One region of the Mesorhizobium sp. M0571 genome, then DNA from elsewhere that is predicted to be linked to it. Evidence: predicted binding sites of a transcription regulator. Region 1 holds the regulator's gene; the other holds the start of a gene.
What was found. The regulator LexA, encoded in region 1, represses DNA repair genes until DNA is damaged. The targets are predictions, from matches to a motif close to TGTTCNNNNTGTGTTCNG.

Region 1 (4,474 bases):
AGGGGCAGACCCGATGGCTGTGCGAGGCCGGGTTGCAGGCAAGGGCGAGGACGCGGTCAACGGCGTCAGCGAACGTTTGCTGTTTGCCACGCCCCTGCCTGTCCTGCCGGCACCGGCATCGCTGCCCGCTCCGCGCATTGATCCCCGGATCCTGCCGGCGGGCGATCCAGCAACGGTTACGGTGCCTGCGGTCGAGCCCATCGTGCGTCTGCGCCGGCGCTGGCGGCTCCTTGCACCGTCCAGCATCCGCAAGGGCGTAGCCTCGGCGGCCGGCCTTGAACTCGACCGCGGCGTCGCCTTCTTGCTGGTGCCGGTGTTCCTGGCATGCGGGGTGGTTGTGTATTTCTCGCTGGCGGTGGAGCCGTCCTTTCCACAGCCGATCGCAATCGTGCTCCTCGCGGCGCTTTGTGCCGTCCTCTCGCGGTCGTGGCCCAGAACCCGCCTGTGCTTCATGGTGGCGTTGCTCTGCGCGCTTGGCGTGCTTGCCGCCAAGTTCGAGACCTGGCGTGTCGGAACGCATATGCTCGGTTCCGAAATCTCGACGCGGCTGACGGGTCGCGTCGTGTCGTTCGAGCCCATGGCGAGCGGCCGCATCAGGCTGACGATCGACGTGATCTCGACCGCCCGGCCGACACTGCGCTACATGCCGGAACGGGTCCGCGTTTCGGCGATGAAGATACCGGCTGAGCTGACCGCAGGTTCCGAGATCACCGGCTATGTGCGGCTGCTGCCGCCGACCGGCCCGGTGCGGCCCGACAGCTACGACTTCTCCTTCGACAGCTATTTTGCCGGTATCGGCGGCAGCGGCTTTTTCCTCGGCAATCCAAAAGTCGTGCCGTCGGGCGGCATGCCGCTTGCTGCGCGGCTTTCTTCGGCGGTCGAGGATGCCCGCGAATCGATCGCCGACCATATCCGCAGCCGCATCGGCGGCGCCGAGGGGGAAATTGCAGCCGCGCTGATCGTCGGCGTGCGCGCCGGCATTCCCGAGGAGATCAACGAAGCGATGCGGCGTACCGGCATCTACCACATCATCTCCATCTCAGGGCTGCATATGGCGTTGGTCGCCGGCACCATCATGGCCCTCCTGCGCGGCGCCTTTGCGCTGTTTCCCAACTTCTCATCGCGACGGCCGGTCAAGAAATATGCCGCAGCCGCCGCGCTTTTTTCGATTGCGGCGTACCTCGTCTTTTCCGGCATCGTGGTGGCGGCCGAACGCAGCTTCATCATGCTGGCGGTGATGCTTATCGCCGTGCTGTTCGACCGGGCCGCGCTCACCATGCGCAATCTGGCGATCTCGGCCATCGCGGTCATCCTGGTGTCGCCGCACGAGGTGGTCGGTCCGAGTTTCCAGATGTCCTTCGCCGCGACTGCGGCCCTTGTCGGCGCCTATGCCGGCTGGTCCGATTACCGCGCCGGCAGGGCCACCACGCCGCCACCGCGGCGGTCGCCGCTACGCTTCGCCACCCGAAAGGTTCTGTTGGGCATGGGCGGCCTCGCGATGACCTCGATCATTGCAGGGGGCGCCACGGCGCTTTTCGCTATATGGCATTTCCAGCGCGTGGCGCCGCTCAGCCTGTTCGCCAATCTGGCGATCATGCCCATTGTCTCGCTGGTCGTCATGCCTTGCGCGGTCCTCAGCGCGCTGGCGATGCCGTTCGGCGCGGATGGGCCTTTCCTCTATGTGATGGGCAAGGGGCTGACGGCGATGATCGCCCTGTCCGGATGGATCTCCGAGCGCTCGCCGATCGACGCGGTCGGGCTGATTTCGCTGAGATCGGTCCTTCTGGTGACGATCGGTCTCATAATTGCCAGCATGGCCACGACCTGGCTGCGGCTCGCGGCACTTCCTTTCGCGCTCGCCGGCTTGCTGACGACTACGCAGACGCGCGCACCCGACGTATTGATCTCGGAGGACGCACGGCTGGTCGCGCTGCCGATCGGCAGCGGTGAACTCGCGGTCAACCGAGCACGCCCGAATGAATTCACCATCGACAACTGGAAACGCGCCCTGACCTCCGAGGCCATCGTCGCGCCGGAAACACCGGGAAAGAACGACCCGCAATTCGACATTGCCGACCCAGCCGATCTGCCAGCGGGCATGCCTTTCATTTGCACGGAGGGCCTCTGCCTTGCCCGCCATCCATCCGGTGCGATTGTCGCGCAAGCCAAGGACCGGGATACTGCGCGGCCAGCCTGTGCTTTTGCCAGTTTGATCGTCATCGACGACGCCACCGCCCATAACCCCTGCTACTACGACCGGCTGGTCCTCGTCGTCACCAAACGGCAACTGGCGCGCGCGGGAAGTGCCGCCGTGTATTTCGATCCACAAGCGGCAACGCGCGCAGAAATCCGCTTCGCGGTCGAAAAATCATACCGGCCCTGGCATATGCAGCGGAAGTTTTCACGCGAGGCCAGAGGCCTGCCGCCATATCGCAAGGCCGACAAGCCTAAAGCCGGCACCACACCCAAGGGCGCAACTCAGTAGCGGCGGATCAGCCCGACGAGTTTGCCTTGCACCTTGACCCTGTCTGGCCCGAAGATGCGCGTCTCATAGGCCGGATTAGCGGCTTCCAGGGCGATCGAGGCGCCCTTGCGGCGGAACCGCTTCAGCGTCGCTTCCTCCTCGTCGACCAGAGCCACCACGATCTCACCGGGGCTCGCCGTATCGGCATTGCGGATGATGACCGTGTCGCCGTCGAAAATGCCGGCCTCGATCATCGAATCGCCTTTGACCTCAAGCGCATAATGCTCGCCGCCCATGATCATGTCCGGCGGCACGGAGATCGAATGCGTCTGGTGCTGGATGGCGTCGATCGGCACACCGGCGGCGATGCGGCCCATCACCGGGATCGACACGGCGACGACGACATCGTCGTCATTGCCGGCTGCAGGGACGCGCGACGATGTCGGCTTGCCTTGCCGTCCCAGGCTGCCCTGCCCAGGACCGCCTTGCCCAAGACTGCCCTGGATGACGCTCGGCGAGAACTTGCGTGCCGCATTGAGGCCTGGGGCGATCGAGTCGGGCAGGCGCAGCACCTCCAGGGCACGGGCCCGGTTGGGCAAACGGCGAATGAAGCCGCGCTCCTCCAGCGCCGTTATCAGCCGGTGGATTCCTGATTTGGAAGCCAGGTCGAGCGCTTCCTTCATCTCGTCGAAGGAGGGCGGGATACCGCTTTCCTTAAGCCTTTCGTGGATGAACATCAGCAGTTCGTGTTGTTTGCGTGTCAGCATAGCGACCCCCAACAGAATCAGAAAAACAAACCCAGAACAAACACTATCTGTTCCATTTGTGTTCCGCAACTGTTTAAAGTTTAATGAATGTGTTGACGGTTTGTTCAGCGTAACATCAGCACGTCGCAGGGAGCATCCGCCGCCGCGGCGGGTGCGAACGGTGCGCGAACGATCAGCCCGTTCGCATCGGCCAGCATTTTCAGCATTGAGGAATCCTGAATGCCGAACGGCGTCGCCACCAGCGTGCCGGCGTCGTGCCTGACAACAGCCCGCACATAATCCTGCCTGAGATCATTGGCCGGCATGGCAGCGCCGAGCCGCGCCCGACGTATATCCTGCTGAAAGGCCCGGCCGCCGAGCCGCGCCAGCAGCGGCTTCAGGAAGAGCTGGGTGCAGACCAGGCTTGCCACCGGATTGCCGGGCAGGCCGATGCAGCGGATGTCGCCCAGCCGCCCGAACATCAGCGGCTTGCCGGGCCGCATGGCGATCTTCCAGAAATCGAGGGTCATGCCTTGCCCGGTCAGCACGTCATGGACGAAGTCGTGGTCACCGACCGAGGCACCACCCAGCGTGACGATGACATTCGCGCCGGCCTTCACCGCCTTTGTCACCAGCGCAGCGATCGCCTCCTTGCGGTCCGGCGCGATGCCGAGATCGAGCGCGCGCGCGCCGACCGACTGTGCGGCGGCGGCGACGCCATAGGCGTTTGACGAGATGATCTGGTCGGGGCCAAGCTCGCTGCCCGGCGGCAGCAATTCGTCGCCGGTGGCGATGATGGCGACCAGCGGCCGCTTGACCACGCAGACCTCGGGGTGGTTGGCCGATGCTGCCAGTGACAAGGCCGCCGGATCTAGCAGGCGGCCCTGGCCCAGCAGGACGTCGCCCTTGGCGAAATCAAGCCCGAGGCGGCGGATGTTGCGCCCTTGCACCGTCGGCTCCGTCACTTCGACGCTGCCGCCGCCGAGGTCGCGGACGTTCTCCTGGATGACGATGGTGTCGGCGCCTTCGGGAAGCGGCGCGCCGGTAAAGATGCGTACGGCTTGCCCTTGCTGCACCGCCCCGGCAAAGCCGCGTCCGGCTGGCGCCATGCCGATCACCGAAAGCTTTGCTGGTAGGGAGGCGATATCGGCGGCCCGCACGGCATAGCCGTCCATGGCGGAGGCATTGAACGGCGGCTGGGTGCGGAGCGCCACAACCGGCTCCGCCAGCACGCGGTCTGCGGCATCCAGCAGTGCGACGCGTT
Region 2 (4,474 bases), on a different contig from region 1:
ATGAAAAACTCCGACGAAATTGATTCTGAACTTGTCAGGATGGTGCCGGTTGCGGCGATGACAAGGGGAAATCCCGATGACATGATCGCCGCATGGACAACGAGCGCATAGAAGAGCTTTTCGAAGGCCTCGGGCCGGTCAGCATCCGCAAGCTGTTCGGCGGTAAAGGCATCTACTTCGACGGCGTCATCGTCGCCATCGTCATCCGCGGCGAATTGATGCTGAAGGCCGACGCCGAAAGCGCCCCGGATTTCGAAGCGGCCGGTTGCCGGCAATGGACCTATACCGGCTCGCGCCATGGCAAGCTCGTATCGATGCCCTATTGGAGCGTTCCAGAAAGCGCTTTCGACGATCCCGATGAGATGGCGATCTGGGCGCGCCGGGCCTATGAGGCGGGACGGCGCGCCGGCAAGTAGGCTGCGCCGGTCCGCTAGCTGCCGCCGGCAATCCAGGGCGCACTTCACGCCAGTTCGCGCGCCTCGGGCACCAGCGCCAGTGCCTCGGCAAAGCCGGTGCCGCTGAACGCCGCAGCCGTATCGGCGCTCTCGACGACGGCGAGCATCGCCGCGGCGACGCCTTCACGCAGCGCCGCGCGCAGCGTCAAGCCGCGCAGCAGGGCGGCGATCGTCGCGCCCGCCAGCACGTCGCCGGCGCCGGTCACGTCGGCCCGCTTTTGTGGCAGCGGCGGCGAGATCGAAAAAGCGCCGGCTTCGTCGAAACCGAGCACCGGTCCGCCGCCGGCGGTCACCACGCCGCCTTTCAAGCCTGCATGTCTCAGCCCGTCGACGATGCCGCGCCCGTCGGCATCTATGTCCACGCCGGCGAGCACGCCGGCCTCTTGCCGGTTCATGAAGGTCAGCGCCAGAAGGTCAAGCACCGGCGTCAGCCGCGCCGCTCTGCTGGACGAGACCGCAAGCGCAAAGACCGGCTTGCCGGCAGCGAGCGCCGCCAGCCGCTCCAACGCGGTCGACGGCAGGTTGGCGTCGCACAGCACCGCGTCGGCGGTGCCGATCGCCTCACGCACCTTGGCGCGGCGGATCTGCTTGGGAAGCGCCAGTTCGTAGAGCACCATGTCGGCAAGGCCGGCGATCAGCCCACCGTCGCTATCGACCAACGCCGTATGGCTCGGCGTCGCGCGATCGAGGAACACCGCCGACAGATCGGCAATGCCGGCCTCGGTGATGGCGCGTAAAACCGTGTCGCCTTGGGCATCGCCGCCGCGCACCGAAAGCAGCGAGGCCGAGACGCCGCGCCGCACCGCACAGCGCAAGGCGTTGAAGACGGCGCCGCCGACATGCTCGCGCATCGTGCCGGGGTTCGATGCGGCCGGCACGAAGGCGCCGACAAGCCGGCCGCGCCGCTCGATATAGGCGCCGCCCACGGCCAGGATCGTCGAGGATTTCATCATGCCGGCAAAATGACCTTTGCTGTTGCCCGGGAGGAGACTAGGTTGCCCTGCGGAAGCCCGCAATCACAGGCGCGATTCGCAACATGGCAGTAACGGCCCCGCATAGGATGCAGGGTATGTCTCCCGCCGAAAGCGCGAAACAAAAATAGAACAAATCGCGATATCGTTTGTTTTTCAGGTGCTTGCCGTCCGTTGACAAACGAGAACAAATAAGGTACATTCTAACAAGGATTACGGGATTGTCCGGCCTTCATTGACGACCACGGGGTGATGTATCATGGCTCAGAATACTTTGCGGCTTGTAGAGGACAAAGCGGTGGACAAATCAAAGGCTCTGGATGCGGCGCTGTCGCAAATCGAGCGTGCCTTCGGCAAGGGCTCGATCATGCGGCTCGGCGCAAACGAGCAGGTCGTCGAGATCGAAACGGTGCCGACCGGCTCGCTTGGCCTCGACATCGCGCTTGGCGTCGGCGGCCTGCCGCGCGGCCGCATCGTCGAGATCTACGGGCCGGAAAGCTCGGGCAAGACGACGCTGGCGCTGCACACGGTGGCCGAAGCCCAGAAGAAGGGCGGCATCTGCGCCTTCGTCGATGCCGAGCACGCGCTCGACCCGGTCTATGCCCGCAAGCTCGGCGTCGATCTCGAAAACCTGTTGATCTCGCAGCCCGATACCGGTGAGCAGGCGCTTGAGATCTGCGACACGCTGGTGCGCTCCGGCGCCATCGACGTGCTGGTCGTCGATTCGGTGGCGGCGCTGACGCCGCGCGCCGAAATCGAAGGCGAGATGGGCGATTCGCTGCCCGGCCTGCAGGCCCGCCTGATGAGTCAGGCACTGCGCAAGCTCACCGCCTCGATCTCGCGCTCCAACACCATGGTCATCTTCATCAACCAGATCCGCATGAAGATCGGCGTCATGTTCGGTTCGCCCGAGACGACGACCGGCGGCAACGCGCTGAAATTCTATGCCTCGGTCCGCCTCGACATTCGCCGCATCGGCTCGGTCAAGGATCGCGACGAGGTCGTCGGCAACCAGACCCGCGTCAAGGTCGTCAAGAACAAGCTGGCGCCGCCCTTTAAGGTGGTCGAGTTCGACATCATGTATGGCGAGGGCGTGTCCAAGACCGGCGAGCTGGTCGACCTCGGCGTCAAGGCCGGCGTGGTCGAAAAGTCGGGCGCCTGGTTCTCCTACAATTCCCAGCGTCTCGGCCAGGGCCGCGAAAACGCAAAACTGTTCCTGCGCGACAATCCCGACACGGCGCGCGAGATCGAGCTGGCGCTGCGGCAGAATGCCGGGCTGATCGCCGAGAAATTCCTTGAGAACGGCGGCTCCGAAAGCAGCGACGACGGTTTCGAGGACGACGCCGGCGCGATGTAGGCTTGGCGAGCGACGCCCCGCGGAGCTTCAGCCAGGTTTCGGTTGATGTTTTGATCTGAGTTTGCTTAATCGATGCGTTTCGAACCGCCGGCCCCGTGCCGGCGGTTTGCGTTTTATGGCGGGGCAGAAGCCATTTCAAAGTGCCGGTGAAGGCCGTGATTTGAGCCCGTTTCGTGTTTCTGGACAGGCTGCGGTGCGACCGCTAAAAGGCCATGTCTATTTTCCGCCGATGGCCGGCGGTTCTCTCGAAAAGGCAGTATTCATGAGTGGCGTCAACGAGATCCGGTCGGCATTTCTCGACTATTTTCGCAAGGAAGGTCACGAGGTCGTCGCGTCGAGCCCGCTGGTGCCGCGCAACGACCCGACGCTGATGTTCACCAACGCCGGCATGGTGCAGTTCAAGAACGTTTTCACCGGTCTGGAGAAGCGGCCCTATTCGCGTGCCACGACCGCCCAGAAGAGTGTTCGCGCCGGGGGCAAGCACAACGACCTTGACAATGTCGGCTACACTGCGCGCCACCTGACCTTCTTCGAGATGCTCGGCAATTTCTCCTTCGGCGACTATTTCAAGGAGCGCGCCATAGAGCTTGCCTGGAACCTGATCACCAGGGAATTCGGGCTGAAGAAGGACAAGCTGCTGGTCACCGTCTATCACACCGACGACGAGGCCGCCGCCTACTGGAAGAAGATCGCCGGCTTTTCCGACGATCGCATTATCCGCATCCCGACCTCTGACAACTTCTGGGCAATGGGCGACACCGGACCTTGCGGGCCGTGCTCGGAGATATTCATCGACCGTGGCGAGCATATCTGGGGTGGCCCTCCCGGCAGCCCTGAGGAGGATGGCGACCGTTTCCTTGAATTCTGGAACCTGGTGTTCATGCAGTATGAACAGGTGACGAAAGACGAGCGCATCGACCTGCCACGTCCGTCGATCGACACAGGCATGGGCTTGGAGCGCATGGCCTCCATCCTGCAAGGGGTTGAAAGCGTCTTCGAAACCGACCTGTTCCGCCACCTGATCGACGCTGCGTCGTCCACGCTTGGCCGCGATCCGGATGCGGACACTGTAGGATCGTTCCGCGTCATAGCCGACCACCTGCGTTCGTCCTGCTTCCTGGTGGCCGATGGCGTGCTGCCGTCCAATGAAGGCCGCGGCTATGTGCTTCGTCGTATCATGCGCCGCGCCATGCGCCATGCGCAGTTGCTCGGCGCCCGCGATCCCCTGATGTGGCGCCTGGTGCCGGCGCTGGTGCGCGAGATGGGCCAAGCCTATCCCGAACTGGTGCGCGGCGAACAGATGATTACCGAGACGCTGAAGCTTGAGGAAACCCGTTTCCGCAAAACGCTGGTGCGCGGCTTGGGCTTGCTTTCGGAGGCGACGGAAAAGCTGGCCGCCGGCGACATGCTGGATGGCGAGACAGCCTTCAAGCTCTACGACACCTATGGCTTTCCGCTCGACCTGACGCAGGACGCGCTGCGCCAGCGCAACATCTCGGTCAATCTTGCCGGCTTCACGGATGCGATGGAGCGGCAGAAGGCGGAGGCGCGCAAAAGCTGGGCTGGTTCCGGCGAGGCAGCGACCGAGACGGTGTGGTTCGCGGTGCGTGAGAAGACCGGCGCCACCGAATTCCTGGGCTACGAGACCGAGCAGGCGGAAGGCCTCATCCAGGAGCTGGTCAGGGACGGCA

Region 2: the regulator LexA is predicted to act here: its motif matches at 1,544-1,561, upstream of recA (recombinase RecA).

Annotation. Positions count from the first base shown of each region.
Region 1 covers NZ_JAMYQT010000048.1:33,953-38,426, reverse strand. The annotation lists gene NKI85_RS31315 (ComEC/Rec2 family competence protein) at 14-2,485, shown strand; gene lexA (transcriptional repressor LexA) at 2,479-3,231, opposite strand; gene NKI85_RS31305 (molybdopterin molybdotransferase MoeA) at 3,336-4,474, opposite strand, start outside.
Region 2 covers NZ_JAMYQT010000016.1:54,854-59,327, forward strand. The annotation lists gene NKI85_RS19785 (GFA family protein) at 1-2, opposite strand, end outside; gene NKI85_RS19790 (TfoX/Sxy family protein) at 93-416, shown strand; gene NKI85_RS19795 (carbohydrate kinase family protein) at 461-1,408, opposite strand; gene recA (recombinase RecA) at 1,686-2,783, shown strand; gene alaS (alanine--tRNA ligase) at 3,046-4,474, shown strand, end outside.